DNA from 4 places in the Nocardiopsis sp. NPDC006832 genome. Region 4 is predicted to be linked to each of the others. Evidence: riboswitches for the same ligand, from Rfam matches in the RefSeq annotation. Region 4 holds a riboswitch; each other region holds the start of a gene.

Region 1 (4,300 bases), on a different contig from region 4:
GCGTGTACGGTCGTCTGGCCGTCGCGTGACCCCGGGATGGCATGATCGCCGAAAACGTTGCAGGACACACCTTTGAGGAGTCGAGCGGTGACCCTGGTGGAATGGTCGAGGCTGGTGTTCGAGGAGCTCGAACTGTCCGGGAGCGAGCCGCTCCAGAAGGCCGACGTCGACAGGATCCTCGATCTGGCCCGAGACGCCGCGCACTCCGTCGCCCGCCCCGCGGCGCCGCTCACCACCTATCTGTTGGGTGTGGCGGTCGGTAGGGGAGCGGACCCGGAGGAGGCCGCGGCCGCGCTCAGCAGGCTCGCGCTGGCCCACGCCGAGGACGACGACAAGGCGGACTGAGGGTGCGCCCCGTCGCGCACCCGAGGTGACACCGGCGCGGCGCAACGTTCATGTCGAACACATGTGATTCGTTCGTTACGCGTCAGTGTCATTCTTTGCCGATATCGAAATGCACCCACCTGTGCCGATGTGACTCCGCGAACAACGGTCCCTCTGTTCCACCCTCGGATCTCTCGGCCCCACGCACTCACCGAAAGGGAGATCCCCTGTGGACCAACTCCTTGAGATGGCCGGCATCATCAGCGACGTCATCTGGGGACCCTTCGTCCTCATTCCGTTGTTGTTGGGTGTCGGTGTCTTCCTCACCATCCGGCTGCGCCTCCTTCAGCTGCTCAGGCTCCCGCACGCCCTTTGGCTCGCCCTCGTCCGTCGCAAGGAGGACTCCTCCGTCGAGGGCGACATCTCCCACTACCAGGCACTGAGCACCGCGCTCGCCGCCACCGTCGGCGTCGGTAACATCGCGGGCGCCGCGCTGGCCATCGGTGTCGGTGGCCCGGGCGCGCTGTTCTGGATGTGGTTCATCGGCATCTTCGGTATGGCCACCAAGTACAGCGAGGCCCTCCTGGGGGTGAAGTACCGCCGCACCGACGCCAAGGGTGAGCAGAGCGGCGGCCCGATGTACTACCTCAAGTACGGGATCAAGGGTGGGCTCGGCACCTTCCTCGGTGTCGCCTTCGCGGTCTTCGGCGCCATCGCGGCCTTCGGTATCGGTAACGGCACCCAGGCCAACACCGTGGCCCAACAGGTCAGCAGCGTCACCCCGCTGGAGCCGTGGGTCATCGGCCTCGCTCTGATGATCCTGTCCGGCGGAGTGATCCTCGGTGGCATCAAGAGCATCGGTCGTGTCGCCTCCGGCCTCGTGCCGATCATGATCATCGGTTACGTCGGCATCTGCCTCGTCGTGCTCATCGCCAACTGGCAGTCGCTCCTGCCCGCCTTCCAGCTGGTGTTCACCGACGCCTTCACCGGGACCTCCGCCGTCGGCGGTTTCGCGGGCGCCGGTGTCATGCTCGCCATCCAGATGGGCTTCGCCCGCGGCATCTTCTCCAACGAGTCCGGGCTGGGCACCGGTGGTATCGCCGCCGCCGCGGCCAAGACCAAGGAGCCGGTCCGTCAGGCCATGGTCTCCATGACCCAGACCTTCATCGACACCATCATCGTGGTGAGCATGACCTGCCTGGTCATCATCGTGACCGGTGTGTGGCAGGGAGACGAGGCCGAGGACGGTTCGCTGCTGACGTCGCAGGCCATGACCGAGGGGCTGGGTGCCATCAGCCCCACCTTCGGTACCGCGGGCGCCTACGTCGTCGCGGCCTCCGTGGCCGTCTTCGCCTTCAGCACCCTGCTCGGCTGGGCCTACTACGGTGAGCGGTGCGTGGAGTTCCTGGGCGGACGCAAGCTGGTCCTGCCCTACCGACTCATCTTCATCGTCATCATCTTCATCGGTTCGGTCGCCAGCCTCGACTCCGTCTGGCTGTTCAGCGACATCGCCAACGGCCTGATGGCGCTGCCGAACCTGGTGGGGTTGCTCCTGCTGTCCCCGGTCATCGTGGCGGAGAGCAAGAGGTTCTTCGGTCACCCCGATTGGCGTAACCCGGACGCGGTGATGGACGACGTCCAGCGCTAGCCGACTCGCACGCCCCACGGGGAGAATATGAAGGGGGGACCGGTCCGCACGGGCCGGTCCCCCCTTCGTGTGATCACCACCAGGCGTGGAAATGGTGCACGGGGCCCTGGCCGCCGCCGGCGTCGATCTCGTCGGCGTGGCGCAGCGCCTCGGTCAGCCAGGTCTTGGCGTCGGCCACGGCGGTGGCCACGTCCGGGCGTTGGGGGATCAGCGCGGCGATCGCGGAGGACAGGGTGCAGCCGGTGCCGTGGGTGTTGCGGGTCGCCACGCGCGTGGCGCTCAGCTCGACCGGGGCGGACTCCCCGTCGACCAGCAGGTCGACGCTGTCGGTCCCCGCCAGGTGCCCGCCCTTGAGCAGGATCCGACGCGGCCCCAGCTTCAAAAGCCTCTCGGCCTGGGAGCGCATCGTGGCCAGGTCCGTGGCCTCCTCCTCGTCGAGCAGGTCGGCGGCCTCCGGCAGGTTCGGTGTGAGGAGGTCGGCGCGCGGCAGCAGTTCACCGCGCAGCGCCTCCATGGCCGAACGCTCCAACAACCGGTCGCCGCTCTTGGCGACCATCACCGGGTCCACCACCACGTTCGACAGCCCGTGCCGGTCGATCGCGGCGGCCACGGCCTCGGTGACCTCGGCGGTGCCCAGCATGCCCACCTTGACCGCGTGGACCGTCGCGTCCTCGAACAGCGTCTCCATCTGGTCGACGACGAATGAAGCGGGGACACCGTGAACCCCGGTGACCCCGCGCGTGGACTGGGCGGTCAACGCCGTCACCACGCTCATCCCGAAGACCCCGTGGGCGGAGAACGATTTCAGGTCCGCCTGGATGCCGGCGCCCCCACTGGGGTCGCTTCCGGCGATGGACACGACGTTGTACACGCTCATCGGCGTTCCTTCGCTAGTACGAACTAGGGCAGGTTCGACGGGTGTGCTCTCAGCCGGGTCGTTTCCCCGGCACCCCGCGCCGTCGGGGTCGAAGCGCGGTGAAGCGCTCGCTCGACCCCGACTCGGTATGTGGTTGTGGGTACGACTCTAAGGGTCAGACGGAGACGCTCTCGTGGCCGGCCTCGACCTCACGCTGGAGCCGCTTGCGGCGCTCCCACAGGATGGACACCACGATGATGGCGAAACCGGCCACCATCAGGGCGACCGTCAACGGGACCTCGGTGGGAGCGAGGATCTCTCGGTCCTCGCTCTGCCAGGGCCACAGGGCACGCAGCGAACCCGCCATCAGGCCGGTCAGGACCACCAGGGTCAAGTGGTGGAAGTTCTCCAGGAAGTACTGGAGGACCTTGACGAAGAGCGCCAGGCCGGTGAGCGCGCCGAGGGCGAAGGCACCGATGTAGACGAAGTCGAGGTTCTCCAACGCGTCCTTGCTCGGAGTGTACAGACCGACGGCCAACAGGATGAAGGAACCGGAGACGCCCGGCAGGACCAGCGCGCAGATCGCTACCGAGGCGACGAGGAAGACCACCACCGGGTGCGGGGGCAGGTTGGCGCCGGGGAGACTGGTCAGGAAGAACGACAGTACGGCGAAGACCAGGGCCAGGAGGTAGTGTCCGGCCTTCCATGACTTGCCCGCGCCGGTGTAGGGGATCCACAGACAGGCGAGCACCAGACCGAAGAAGATCGCGTATGCGTACTGGGTGTACTCCTCCACCAGCGGGGCGATGAGCAGCAACGCTCCCACCAGGGCCACCGCCATGCCGATCAGGGCGGGGACGAGGACGGACCATTCCACCTGGCGGAACTGCTCCACAGCGCGGTCCTTGCCGCGACCTCGGGGCACGTCGGTGACGTAGCGCTTGATCCCGCTGACCATGTGGCCCGCGCCACCGATCAACTGGTCGTAGAGGCCGACGATGAGCGCGACGGTGCCACCGCTGATACCGGGAAGCGCTTCGGAGGTGCCCACGGCCCCGCCGCGCACCGCGTTGAAGATGTAGGAGCCTACTGAGTTGGCCATGAATGCTCGGGCGCGTCTTCCGGGGAACCGGGAAGGGGGCGCCGTCCTCCGTCCTGATGGTGCCGCCGGTCCCGTATCCACGGTGGACCGGACGGTCAAAGGGGTGCTTGGGTCGGCACGGACCTCGATGAACCCGCCGATGGTACGGTCCCGGGTCCAACATCGAGGTTCGTCACTCCGGCCACACGATGGGGGAGGGGGACCGCGAGCCCCGGGCCGGCTGTGGCCATTCTAGTGCCGTCGGCGAGGGCGGAAGGCGTCCCGGAGCTGTCCTGGAGGCATCGAAAGGGCGCCGAAACCACGTTTCGGCTGCTTGGTGGCGTACCGACTCGGAGACCGAAATGAGAGGTGCCACAGAGGGAGGATGAGG
Region 2 (4,300 bases), on a different contig from region 4:
TCCTGGGATGGCTGTTCCTCCGGCGCAAGAGCGGGACACTGCTCGTGTGGGGCGCCGTGCTGACCGGCCTGCTCGCGCTCCTGTCCGTGATCGTCCTCCTGCTCCTGCCGATCCTCGGCGAGGTCGACATGGGCGATCAGGACGTTCTGGTCACGGCCGCCGACATCGCCGAGACGTCCATCCTGTCCGCCGCGGTCATGCGAATGCTGGCCTGGCCCCTCAGCGTCGGGCAGGGGCTGCTGATCCCGGCCTTGCCCGCCGCAGCCCTGTTCGGGTTCTGGGCCGCGCGCCGCCGGATCCTGGAGGAGCCGGAACGGAACCTGCCCCTGCTGCGCGGGGTCGCGATCGTGGGCATCACCGTCGGCTGGCTCGGCGGTCTCCCCCTGGCGTTGGCCCAGATCGGCGTGTGGGACCTGGCCCCGATCCAGGGGCAGGCGCTGGCCATCCCGCACATGTCGACCGGCCTGTTCTGCGGGCTCGGGTACGTCGCGCTGATCGCCCTGGTGGCGTACCGGGTCCGGGAACGGGGACGAACCCGGGGCATCCTGGTGAGCGCCCTGAGCGCGACGGGGAAGCGCTCCCTCAGCGCCTACCTGGCCCAATCCGTGCTGTGCGCGCCGCTGCTGGCCGCATGGGGCCTGGGGCTGGCCGCGCACATGTCCTCGTGGACGATGTTCCTGTACGCGGTCGGGGTGTGGCTGCTCACCGTGGTGGGCGCCTACGCGCTGGAGCGCGCGGGGCGTCGTGGCCCGGCCGAGGTGCTGTTGCGCCGCCTGACCTACCGGCGCATCACCCGTACGATCGCCCCTGTCACGGGTGGGAACGAGGAGGCTCCCCAAGAGCACACCACCCGCTGACCGATGAGCTCAAAAAGGGGCGTGCCGATGAGCGGCCGGCACGTCCCCATACTCCAGGATGGCTGTCATGGGTGACGATCACATGACAAACCACACCATAGGGGTGACCGGAGCCACGGGAGCGGTGGGCGGGCGCGTGGCCGCCCGGATCGCTCGGCTCGGGTCGACACAGCGATTCATCGTGCGCGACATCAATCGCGCCCCGGAGTACCCGGGCAGCAGCGCGTCGATGGCCGACTACGAGGACGGGGCCGGGTTCACGCGGGCCTGTCGGGGGGTGGACACCCTGTTCCTGGTCTCGGCCACCGAGTCCGAGGAACGAATGGAGACCCACGTCAGCGCGGTGGACGCGGCGGTCGAGGCGGGGGTCTCCCGGATCGTGTACCTGTCGTTCCTCGGTGCGGGCCCGGCCTCGACCTTCACCTTCGCCCGGACGCACTTCTTCACCGAGGCGCACATCAGATCCACCGGTGTGTCCTACACGTTCCTGAGACCGAGCCTGTACCTGGACCTGCTGCCCCATTGGGTGGACGACGAGGGAGTGGTGCGCGGCCCGGCCGGTGACGGTCGGGCCGCGTGGGTGTCCCGGGACGACGTGGCCGACGTGGCCACCGCCGTCCTGACCGACCCCGTGGTGATCGCCGCGTCGGAGCGGACCACCTACGACGTGACCGGCCCGGAGGCGTTGTCGGTGGGCGCCACGGTGGAGAAGCTGGGCAGGCTCACCGGCCGCACCATCCACTACGTGCCCCAGAACTGGGAGGAGGCGCTGGAGTCACGCCGGCGCACCGGAGCCGCGGAGTGGGAGGTCGAGGGGTGGGCGTCGTCGTACGCGGCGATCGCGAACGGGGAGATGGACGTGGTGGCCGATACCGTGCCGAGCCTGACCGGGCACCCGGCGCAATCCATCGAGGGTTTCCTGCGCCGTCATCCGAGCGCGTTGGCGCACGTCGCGGTCTGACATCGGCGGTCTCTTCCCGACCACCGCCGTGCGGAGTGCGCGGTCGAGTTCGGCGGACCCGAGGTGCTGATCCCCGGGAGGTTCCCCGTCACCGGGTCCGGTGAGGCGTCGCCTCGGTTCAGGCCCGCGCGGTGAGCCGTTCCTTGAGGGCGACCGCCGCGGCACGGGGGTCCTCCGCCTCGGTGATGGCGCGCACCACGACGACACGCGAGGCGCCGGCGTCGAGCACCTCGTCGATGGTGGTCAGGTCGATGCCGCCGATGGCGAACCAGGGTCGTTCGGTCCCCAGTGCGGCGGCCTTCTCCACCAGGGCCGGGCCGGCGGCAGGGCGTCCCGGCTTGGTGGGGGTGGCCCAGGTCGGTCCGACGCAGAAGTAGTCGCTGCCGGCTTCCTCGGCGGAGGCCATGGCGGCCTCGACGTCGTTGTTGGATCGCCCGATGACGGGGTCCGCGCCGATGATGTCCCTGGCCATGGACACGGGCAGATCGCGCTGTCCCAGATGCAGAACGTCGGCGCGCACCGCGCGGGCGATGTCGGCGCGGTCGTTGACGGCGAGCAGCGCGCCGTGGCGTTCGCACGCCTCGCGCATGACCTCCAGCGCGGCGAGTTCCTCGCGGGCCTCCAGCCCCTTGTCCCGGAGCTGGACGATGTCCACCCCTCCGGCCAGGGCCGCGTCCGTGAACTCGGCGAGGTCACCGCGCTCGGTACGGGCGTCGGTGCACAGGTACAGAAGGGATGCGTCCAGGCGCTCGCGCAGGCTGGTTCCGTGGTTGGTCCTCACACCCGACACATTAGGCCCTGGTCGTCGAGAGACCCAAGGGCGCACCCCCCGGTGCGCCCCATGGAGCGAACGGCGATCACTCAGAAGGCCATGGCCTGGGCGCGGCGACGCACCTCGGTGCCCCGGTTCTCGCGCATGGCCTGGATCGGGGTCCCCGGAAGGGTGTCGTCCGGTGTGAAGAGCCAGCGCAGAGCCTCCTCGGTGGAGAAACCCGCGTCGGAGAGCAGCACGATGGTGCCGGGCAGCCCCTTGACGAGGTCGTCACCGTCCAGGAAGGCGGCGGGGATGGAGAGTTCTCCCTTGCGAACCACGCCCATGAGGCGGTTCTCGCGGATGAACGTCTTGATCCGGTTCGGGCTGACGCCCAGCGGCTCGGCCGCCTCGCGCAGGGTCAGCCAGTCGCCGACCAGTTCGTCGATGTCGAGGTCTTTGTGTGTCACCCTCCCAATCTGCCACACCCCACCGGCCACCGAGGACCGCCCGAACCCGTGCGGGGTCACCTGGCCTAGGATGGCGGGGAGCGAACAGACATGTCCCGCGGGAGCCGGGTGGACCCGGCTGAGAGGGAGACCGAGCAGTCTCCGACCGCACGAACCTGATCCGGATCATGCCGGCGAAGGGAGGGGAGCGCGCACCATGCGCGACTTCGAGGATTCCCGCTACAGGACCGGTTCCGACACCGATGGTGTGGTCGTCGTCGGTGGCGGCGTCATCGGGAGGGTGGTCGCCTGGCGGGCGGCCCGACACGGTCTGGACGTCACCCTGGTCGAGCCCGATCCCGTCACCGAACCCGCCGACGCGCGTTCCTCCTCCGCCGTCGCGGCGGGCATGCTCACGCCCGCCACCGAGGCGATCTTCGGTGAGGAGGAACTCATGGGACTCGGCGTCCGCTCCGCGCGGATGTACGACTCCTTCGTCGCCGAGGTGGAGGCGGACTCCGCCATGTCGGTGGGCCACCACCGCACCGGAACGCTCCTGGTCGCCTTCGACCGGGACGACCTGGCCGTCCTCGATGAACTCCACGACCTGCAACGACGTCTGGGCATCGCCACCGAGCGGTTGAACAGTCGAGAGTGCCGCCGGTTGGAACCCCACCTGGCCCCTTCGGTGCGGGGCGGGGTCCTGGCCCCAGAGGATCACTCCGTCGACCCCCGCCGTCTACTTCCGGCCCTGGCCCGGGCCGCCGAACGCGCGGGCGCGCGCGAGGTGGCCGGGGCCGTGACCGAGGTCTCCTCCCCCGGTCCCGACGGGGCCCGGTTGGGAGTGCACCTGGCCGACGGCACCGTTCTGCCGACCCACCAGGTCGTCCTCGCCGCGGGTTGCCTGAGCGACCGGATCACCCTGCCCGCGCCGGTGCTGCCTCCGATCCGGCCGGTCAAGGGACAGTTGTTGCGCGCCCGGGTCCGTGAGGGGGAGCCCCCGCTCGTGGAGCGGACGGTGCGCGGCCTGGTCCGCGGCTTCCCGGTCTACCTGGTGCCCCGCGCCGACGGCGAGGTCATCGTGGGCGCGACCCAGGAGGAGCTGGGGTACGACACCGCCCTGACCGCGGGCGGGCTCTGGCAGGTGCTGCGGGACGCGCGCGAACTCGTTCCCGGGGTCACCGAGCTGGAGGTCACCGAGACCTGCGTGGGCCTGCGCCCCGGGTCCCCCGACAACCGACCCCTGCTGGGCCCCACCCGGGTGCCGGGACTGCACCTGGCC
Region 3 (4,300 bases), on a different contig from region 4:
GTCGACCGGCAGGAGATCAACGCCCGTGCGGCCGCCCACCTGACCACCGCACAGATCTCCGCGGTGGAGTGGACGACCGCGCTCATCAACGCGTTCAACCGGGTCTCGATCGCCAGTGGTCATCCCGTGATCACACGACAGGGAAAGCGATTTCCACCGCTGTAACGCCCTCCTCCCGAAAAAGCGCTACAGCGGTGGGTCCCCTTTTCCGGAAAGCCCACCTTCTCCAACAGGGTGACGTGCTCGGCACCCAAGGTTCGGAGCAAGGCGGTCACATCCGAACGAGGCTCCCGACACGGGGGTCTGCCGGCGCTCAGCAGCCCTGAGACGATTGCTGCCGCGCGCCTCTCCTATGGCAGGGAGGTCCGGACAGGTCGAGGACGGCTCCTCAGGCCTCCCACCTCCCTGACCTCCCTCCCGTATTCAGTGCGGTGACGGCGGCCGTTCCAGACCCAAATGGCCCCGAAGCGTGTCCGCCTCGTACTCGCGACGGAACAGCCCTCGCTGTTGCAGGACGGGAACCACATGGTCCACGAAGTCCTCGATCCCGCCCGGCAACGACGGCGGCATGAGGTTGAACCCGTCCGCGCCACCGTTCTCGTACCACCGGGTCATCCGATCGGCGATCTGCTCGGGCGTTCCGACCATGGTGCAGTGTCCGCCGCCGGCGGCCAGACGGCCCAGCAGTTGCCGCACCGTGGGCCGTTCGGAGTCGATGATGCGCAAGATGGTCTCGTAGCGTCCCTTGGGACCGGTGAACTCCTCCAGTGGCGGCAGCTCGGGAACCGGCGCGTCCAGCTCCCAATCGGAACAGTCCTGTTCGGTGAACAGCCCCAGCTGCTGCAATGACTCCTCGGTCGGCAGCAGTTCGTCCAGTTCACGTTGCTTGTCTTGGGCCTCCCGTTCGGTGGAACCGACGTAGGTGACCAGTCCGGGCATGATGGCGACGGACCCGGGGTCGCGGCCCGCCCGACGGATCCGCGCCTTGACGTCGCCGTAGTAGTCCTGGGCGCTGGGCAGGTCATAGGCCACGGAGTAGATGGCCTCGGCGCGGCGGGCCGCCAGCGTGCGTCCCTGTTCCGACGAACCCGCTTGGAACAGCACCGGGTTGCCCTGTACCGGGCGCGGCACGTTCAACGGACCGTCGACCTGGAAGTGCTCTCCCCGGTGGCCGATGGGGCGCACCAGGTCCGGGTCCGCGAAGACCCCCTCCCGGTCGTAGTGGAAGGCCTCGTCGCTCCAGGAGTCCCACAGCCCCAGCACCACCTCCACGAACTCCTCGGCTCGCGCGTAGCGCTCCTGGTGCGCGGGCATCCGCTCGTATCCGTGGTTACGGGCCTCGGTGTCGAACATGGACGTCACCACGTTCCAGCCCACTCGGCCTCCGCTGATGTGGTCCAGGGAGGCCAGCAGGCGTGCCGCGTGGAAAGGCGTGTAGAACGTGCTGGAGACGGTGCTGACCAGACCGATGTGCCGGGTGGCCCGGCTCATGGCCGCCAGAGCGGTCAACGGTTCGAGGAACCACCACGGGCCACCGGCGACGTCGCCCGTGGCGTGGCCGTCGGCGAAGAACACCGCGTCCAAGCGGCCGCGTTCGGCGGTGCGGGCCAGTTCTTCGAAGTAGGTGATGTCACCGATCCGTTCGGCCGGCGAGTCGGGGTGACGCCAGGCGGCCTTGTGGTGGCCACAGCCGAAGATGAACAGGTTGAGGTGCATCCGGCGATCGGGGGCCTGGTCAGGCGCGGAAGCGGCGGTCATCAGTTCATCACCAGCCCGCCGTCGACGACGAGGTTTTGACCGGTGACCGCGCGCGCCCAGGGAGAGGCGAAGTACAGGGCCGCGTCGGCGAACTCGGCCGGTGTGGTGACCCGGCGCAGCGGTGTGGAGGAGGCGATCATGTCGAAGACGCTCTCGGGGGTGGCGGAGCTGGCGTCGGTGGTGCGCAGCAGACCACCGGAGACCATGTTGACGGTGATGCCGTCGGGTCCCAGGTCGTGGGCGAGCGTGCGGGTCAGCGACAGCAGCGCCGCCTTGGCCGCTGTGTAGTCGTGGTAGGGGACGACCGGGTGCTGGAACAGGTTGGTGCCCACGTTGATGACCCGGCCGAACCCTTGGCCGCGCATGGAGGCCAGGGCCGCCTGGACGGTGTTCAGTGCGCCGTGGACGGTACCGCTGAACTGCTGGTCGAGGTGTTGTGGGGTGAGCGTGTCGGCGTGGGGTCGTGCGTCGCCGTTGAAGGAGAAGTCGGCGAGCGCGTTGTTGACGACGGTGGAGACGGAGGAGCCGAAATGGCCCTCTGCGGTCTGGACCATCGAGGCGACCTGTTCGGGGTCGCGTACGTCCGCTCGCACGGCCAGGGCGCGGTCGGGGTGGGTGGCGGCGAGCTCGCGAGCCGCTTCTGCGCTGTGGAGGTAGTTGATCACCACTCGGGCGCCTTGCCCCAGGAAGGCCTGGACCAGCCGGGACCCGAGCCCTCGGGCCCCGCCGGTGACGACGACCGTCTGTTGGTCGATGGGGAGTGCGGTGCGGGAAGAACTCATCGGTGGCCTTTCTGGCATGGGCGAAGGCGTCCCTTCGGCCACCGATACCACCGGCCATGTACGGACATCCCTTCGCCGGTATGACCCGGATCAGGTTCGACGGGTGTCATCTCAGCCCTGATCAGTGGATTCAGGGCACCCCGTGTCACTGCCGATCAAGGTAGCCCATAGGCACCCTCTCGGGCCACCGGCCGGTGCCGCGCTCGCCTCCCGCTCGGCGATCGCACCTTCGGGGAGCCGGCCGGTTGGTGCCCCTCCACGTCGACGGGCAAGGGAATGCTCCCGAGCACACGTCGACGCCCGGGTGGGGTGGTCCGGGCCCAGACTTCCGCTGCGGTCTCCAGGGCTTCTATTGGATCGCCACGTCCGTCAGACCATCGAAGGCGTCCAGGACCAACTCCTTGGTTCGGTAGGTTCCGAACCTGGCGATCTCGTTGTTCTTCAGGCCGCCCTTGGCCGTCTGGAAGGTCTCCAAGACATAGTCCACCTCCTGCCGGTCGAGCCCGTAGAGGCGGAAGCAGTAGGCGTCCAGTTCGGCGCGGATGGTCGCACGGCGTTCTTCGTCCCACGGGAAGGGTGGGCCTTCGTGGCCGAGGTCCCTGGCCAGAGGTTCCATGTCATGGGTGGTGTAGATGAGTTCGAGGACGCGAGGCACCAGGAAGCCGAGATGGGGTTCCAGCTGCTCGGGTGTGGGCACGGGAAGCTGTTTCCAGGTCATGAGGGACATGTGCGCGCCGTTGATCTTCTGGCGGCCGACGAAGTCGAAGACCAGGCAACTCTGAACGGCGCACAAGGCCGCGACCAGGTGCGGTCTCCGTTGCACGAACATGAGCGGGAAGGTGTGGCCGACGGCCACACGTGGCAGGAAGGCGGGAATCCCGGTTCGCTCATCATTCGATCGACAGATGTCACGCCAACCGTAGAGCCATTCTCTGTTCCACCCGACCTCCGACAGTCGCGTGGCCAGACCCGGTCTGGAACCATCCTCTCCGGGAACCCAGTAGCGCGGCATCGGCGCGTAAGCGGGGGCCCCTTCTCGATCTGGGCCGGTTGTCGCGGAGCTCCGGCCGTGGTGAAGCCATTCCACCGATGGTCGAAGTGGTGAGCCATCTTCGCTTCGTAGAGTGGCATCATTCGACGGCTTTCGCGCTCGAAGACGTTACCCCGTAGCTCCCACCCTTCCTTCTCCAGGCCCATCATGTCGCGGAAGAGACCGGAGTCATCGGTCATGTCAAACAGACGTTTGAACCTGATCGCCCATGGATTTCCGTCCCGTTGTCCCTCTTTCCAGAGCACCGGGATTCGACGGTAGATAGAGAGGGTGAGATCGGCGTCACGCCTGGACTGAAATAGGGGGATCGAACCCGTGTTGGGGCTGAGCAGGGCGATCTCGTCAGCGGTGAGTTCGAAGCTCCTACTTCCGTCGTCGAGATGGGCCGGCTCATGTAGGAAGAAGGCGTAGTCGGCCACAGGAACGGGGGCTTTGTCCCCGTGCAACGACAGCAAACTGAATCTCTGCCGTGCGTCGACCCCGGGGAACAGCTGCTTCAGATTCTCGAAGTCGTACAGGGAAGCGATCGACCGGTCACGGGTCAGGCTCGCGAAGAGTTCCTGGGCTCCGGCCCCGGTGGCGATGGACGTAGGGACGATCGCACCGATCCGGCCCTCGGGCTTGACGAGTGCGGTGAACAGCTCCACGAAGAGATGATCCACCTGAAGGGTGTTCACCCCTTTGACCGTGAGCCCCTTGGCACACGCGG
Region 4 (4,300 bases):
TACGGGTGCACGTTCGCCAGATGGGTCAGCCGCAGCCGTTCCATGAGTTCACCGACCCGGCCCTCGGTCTCCGTATCGCTCAGACCGGCCCGCAGCGGGGCGAACCGGAGTTCGTCGCGGACCTCGGTGGTCACGAACTGGTCCTCGGCGTGCTGGAAGACGGTGCCCACGTGGCGGGCCAGCCGTCGGGCCGGCCAGCGGACCAGTGGACGCCGGTCGATCTCCGCCAGGGTCCCGCGCGGCACCACCCGACCACGGTGCGGTTTGGTCAGGCCCGCCAGCAGGGTCAGGAGGGTGGACTTGCCCGCTCCGTTGGGCCCGGTCAGCGCGGTGACGGCCCCCGCGGGCACGGTCAGGTCCACGTCTTCGAGGACGGTGCGCGGGGCGGCCGCCCGCACGCCCAGTTGGAAGGGGGTCCGCGCCGTCACACCCCGCGCCGCCAACATGGGCGCTCCCCCGGGGGCCGAGGGTAGGTCCGGTGAGGGTTCCTCTCCGGGTACCCACACCCCCTGTTCGGCCAGGGACCTCCCGTGCTCGGCGAAGACCTTCGCCGGCGCCCCGTCGGCGATCACGCCACCGCCGGGTTCGACCACCACCACACGGTCCACCAGGTCCATGACCTCGGCGACGCGGTGTTCGACCAGAACGAGGGTCGCCTCGCTCTCGGTGAGCAGGCGGGCCAACAGGTCCCGGACCAGCGCGCCCCCGACCGGATCGAGGTTGGCGGTGGGCTCGTCCAACAGCAGCAGACGCGGTCGCATGGCCAGTGCCCCGGCGATGACCAGGCGCTGCTTCTCCCCACCGGACAGGGCACCGGTGGAGTGGCCGATCCCATAGGGGAACCCGACCTCGACCAGGGCACGTTCGACCCGCGACCAGATCTCGTCCGGTGCCACCCCCAGGTTCTCCGGGCCGAACGCCACGTCGTCGCCGGCGCGCGCCATCACCAGCTGGGCCTCGGGATCCTGCGCGACCAGACCCACACCGCCGCGCCCCCGGGAGGCGGGCTCGCCGTCCACCCGGAGCAGGCCCTCCTGGTCGCCACCGATGGCGCTGTCGGGCCCGGTGAGACCGGCCAGGGCGTGCAACAGGGTGGACTTGCCCGCGCCGGAGGCGCCCAGCAACAGGACCCGCTCCCCGGGTTCGATGAGCAGGTCGACGCCGCGCAGGGCGTGGGCGGCGCGGCCCGCGTGCTTCCATCCCCAGCCGGAGAGTTCCACACGCGCGCCGCGCGCGTTCGTGCCGGCCATGGTCAGCCCTTGGCCGAGGGGAAGGGTGCCAAGGCCCCGGACCGGGCCAGGGCGGTGGTGAGCAGGCGTCCGCCGACCCCCGCGATCAACGCGCCGCTCACCAGGACCAGGCCGCCGTAGACGAGCTGGTGCGACAGCGGCCAGGTGGCGTAGTAGACGACGGCGTCACGGATGGCCGGGGAGATCCCGGCGAGGGCACCGGCCAGCGCGGCCACGCCCATGCCCCAACGGCGGTAGAGGAAGAGCAGGAAGACCAGCTCGGGCAGCAGCCCCTGCATGGCGCCCTCCAGGACCACCGTGACGCCCCATTGGGAGCCCAGCAGCGCGGAGACCGAGGCCGCGGTGATGGAGGTGAGCACGGCCGCGCCGGACCGTCGGATGATCAGCCCGCCGAGGACTCCCGGAAGCAGCCAGACCCCGTAGAGGATCGCCTGTGCCGGGGGGAAGAGCACGAACAGCGGTCCGGTGATCGTCCAGACCACGCCCCACAGCCAGAACACCACCCCCACCGCGGCGCCGAGTACGGCGGCCACCACGATGTCCACGGTGCGCCAGGCCCCGAACTCGGCGCGGATCCAGTCCTTGATCCGGCCGAGAAGTCCACGACTCGTACCGGCGTGCCCGGCTCCGGTGTCGATACCCATCGAAATGAGGTCCCTTCGTCGAGGTCGACGAGGGGAATGCGGCCGAGAGCGTCTCCCGCGCCGGCGGCACGGAGATGACGGATTCCACGACTTCCTTCGCCGGCATGACCCGGATCAGGTGTGTAAGGGTCTGCGGTCCGATGCCGCACTCTCAGCGCTCACGCGCTCCCCTGTCGGTTCTCCTCCATTATGCGTCAACAAGGAGGGCCGTGGGATGTTTCCATCCCACGGCCCGATTCTTCCGACTCCATCGCAGGTCAGGCCTCGGTGTCGGATTCGTCGTCCTTGGACTTCGGTGGCTCGGCGTCCGGGTTGCCGAAGGCCCCGGGCGAGCCCGCGAAGTCCTCGGCCTCCAGTTCGGCGGTACCGCCCCGCATGCTCTCCTGCCAGATCGGGCCGGGCAGGCTGCCCCCGTAGACGATGCCGTAGTAGCGGCCACCGATGGTCACGCCCTGCAGCGGGTTCGCCTCGCCGCCGCGCACGTCGCCGACGACCACGGCCGAGGAGAGGTTCGGGGTGTACCCGGCGAACCAGGCGTAGGCCGCGCCGTCGGTGGTGCCGGTCTTGCCCGCGACCGGTCGCCCGAGGTCCAGACCATTGGCGGTGCCGCCCTTGAAGGGCTGCTGTAGCAGGTGGTTGACCCCGTCCGCGGTCTGCTTCTTCACCGCTCGTTCGCAGTGGGAGTCGGCGGTGACCCGTTCACCGGTGCCGTCGTCCCGGATCGCCCGGACCGGGCGCGGCTCGCAGCGGGTGCCACGAGCGGCGAAGGTCGCGTAGGCGTTGGCCACGTTCAGCGGGGACACCTCCTGGTCGCCCAGGGTGAAGGAGCTCCACACCCCGAGGTCGCCACCGTCGGCGCGGTGTATCCCGACCGCCTCGGCGGTCTCGGAGGTCTCGCACAGGCCGACCCGACGCTGCAGCTGGGCGAAGTAGGTGTTCACCGACCCCTTGGTCCCGCTGAGCATGTTGTGGCCGCCCTCGTCGCTCTCACCGGCGTTGCGGACGTTCCAGGACGACATGGTGCCGCCCTCGCAGTTGACCATGCCGCCGACCGACATGCTCTTGGGCGAGTTGAAGCTGGTGCCGTACCCCAGGCCCTTCTCCAGGGCCGCGGCCAGGGTGAAGGCCTTGAAAGTCGACCCGGCCTGGAATCCGCTGGAACCGCCGTCGGCCTGGTCCACGGCCAGGTTGATCGAGGTGGTGCCGACCTTTTCGTCGTCGAACCCGTAGCGCAGGTTCTGGGCCAGGGCTCGCACGCGGCCCGAACCGGGCTCGACCATGGCCTGGGCGGAGAACTTGGTGGAGTCCTCGTGCGGGACCCGGCGGTCGATGGCCTCTTGGGCGGAGTCCTGCGCCGCTCGAAGCAGACTGGTCTGGACGGTGAAGCCGCCCCGGGAGATGCGCTGTTCGCGCTCGGCCTTGGTGTCGCCCAGCAGGTCGGATTCGAGGAGCCAGCGCATCGTGTAGTCGCAGAAGAACGGGTACTCGCTCTCGGCGCAGCTGCCCCCGCGCGGCGTGGCGTCCACTCCCAGGCCCTTCTCCTTGTGCGCGGCGGCCTCTTCGGCGTCGAGGTGTCCGGTGGCGACCATCCGGTCCAGCACGAGATCGCGGCGTTCCCTGGTCTCATCGGGGTTGTTGATCGGGTCGTAGTACGAGGGCGCTCGAACCAGACCGGCCAGTGTCGCGGCCTGCCCGGGGTCCAGTTCGGCGGCGGAGGTCGAGAAGTACCGTTCGGCGGCGACCTCGACTCCGTGCGCGCCGGCCCCGAAGTAGGCCAGGTTGAGGTAGCCCTGCAGGATCTCGTCCTTGGTGTAGCGGTCCTCGATGTCGATCGCGTAGCGCAACTCGGTGAGTTTGCGGGTGATCGTCCGGGCGCTGGCCTGGTCGACCTCTTCCTCGGTTTCGGCGGTCTCGATGAGGAGATTCTTGACGTACTGCTGGGTGATGGTCGAACCACCCTGTGTGTTCCCCTGGGCGGTGCGGATGGCGGCGCGGAGGACACCGCGCAGATCGAGGCCGTTGTGCTCGTAGAAACGGTCGTCCTCGATCGCCATCAGGGCCGTGCCCATCCAGGGGCTCATCTCGTCGAGGTCGACGACATCGCGTTCGCGTTGGGCGACCTCGCCGAAGGGCTCCCCCGAGTCGTCGGTGAGCAGGACGCGCGACGACGGGTACGGAACGTCGAGGTGGTTCGGCAGGGACATGAACCCCGCGGCGGCGTCCCTGGCCACGATCCCGGCACCGCCGACCAAGGGTATGACCAGGGCCGCCGACAATAGCCCGGCGATGAGGCCGAGTCCGGACAGACGCAGGATCGCCTCGCGTCGTTCCTTGCCGCCGCCCCCTTCCAACTTCGCGGTTCCGCCCTCCACCAGGGCTCGGGCTCTGTCCCCGAACCGACCAATA

Evidence for each region. A riboswitch is a leader RNA that binds a small molecule or an ion and turns the genes downstream of it on or off. The one in region 4 is predicted to bind thiamine pyrophosphate.
Region 1: another riboswitch for thiamine pyrophosphate. It lies ahead of thiD (bifunctional hydroxymethylpyrimidine kinase/phosphomethylpyrimidine kinase); the one in region 4 lies ahead of ABZ717_RS24365 (ECF transporter S component).
Region 2: another riboswitch for thiamine pyrophosphate. It lies ahead of thiO (glycine oxidase ThiO); the one in region 4 lies ahead of ABZ717_RS24365 (ECF transporter S component).
Region 3: another riboswitch for thiamine pyrophosphate. It lies ahead of ABZ717_RS09990 (3-oxoacyl-ACP reductase); the one in region 4 lies ahead of ABZ717_RS24365 (ECF transporter S component).

Annotation. Positions count from the first base shown of each region.
Region 1 is NZ_JBEYLC010000022.1:23,520-27,819, forward strand. It holds gene ABZ717_RS12995 (DUF6457 domain-containing protein) at 88-345, shown strand; gene ABZ717_RS13000 (sodium:alanine symporter family protein) at 554-1,972, shown strand; gene thiD (bifunctional hydroxymethylpyrimidine kinase/phosphomethylpyrimidine kinase) at 2,046-2,849, opposite strand; TPP riboswitch at 2,838-2,936, opposite strand; gene ABZ717_RS13010 (DUF368 domain-containing protein) at 3,004-3,930, opposite strand.
Region 2 is NZ_JBEYLC010000017.1:78,239-82,538, forward strand. It holds gene ABZ717_RS10990 (DUF418 domain-containing protein) at 1-857, shown strand, start outside; gene ABZ717_RS10995 (SDR family oxidoreductase) at 925-1,818, shown strand; gene thiE (thiamine phosphate synthase) at 1,937-2,599, opposite strand; gene ABZ717_RS11005 (Rv2175c family DNA-binding protein) at 2,680-3,039, opposite strand; TPP riboswitch at 3,127-3,238, shown strand; gene thiO (glycine oxidase ThiO) at 3,236-4,300, shown strand, end outside.
Region 3 is NZ_JBEYLC010000015.1:22,464-26,763, forward strand. It holds gene ABZ717_RS09980 (carboxymuconolactone decarboxylase family protein) at 1-165, shown strand, start outside; gene ABZ717_RS09985 (LLM class flavin-dependent oxidoreductase) at 424-1,758, opposite strand; gene ABZ717_RS09990 (3-oxoacyl-ACP reductase) at 1,758-2,540, opposite strand; TPP riboswitch at 2,591-2,693, opposite strand; gene ABZ717_RS09995 (hypothetical protein) at 2,890-3,258, opposite strand; gene ABZ717_RS10000 (hypothetical protein) at 3,255-4,300, opposite strand, start outside.
Region 4 is NZ_JBEYLC010000069.1:4,939-9,238, forward strand. It holds gene ABZ717_RS24360 (ABC transporter ATP-binding protein) at 1-1,250, opposite strand, end outside; gene ABZ717_RS24365 (ECF transporter S component) at 1,253-1,894, opposite strand; TPP riboswitch at 1,969-2,076, opposite strand; gene ABZ717_RS24370 (transglycosylase domain-containing protein) at 2,152-4,300, opposite strand, start outside.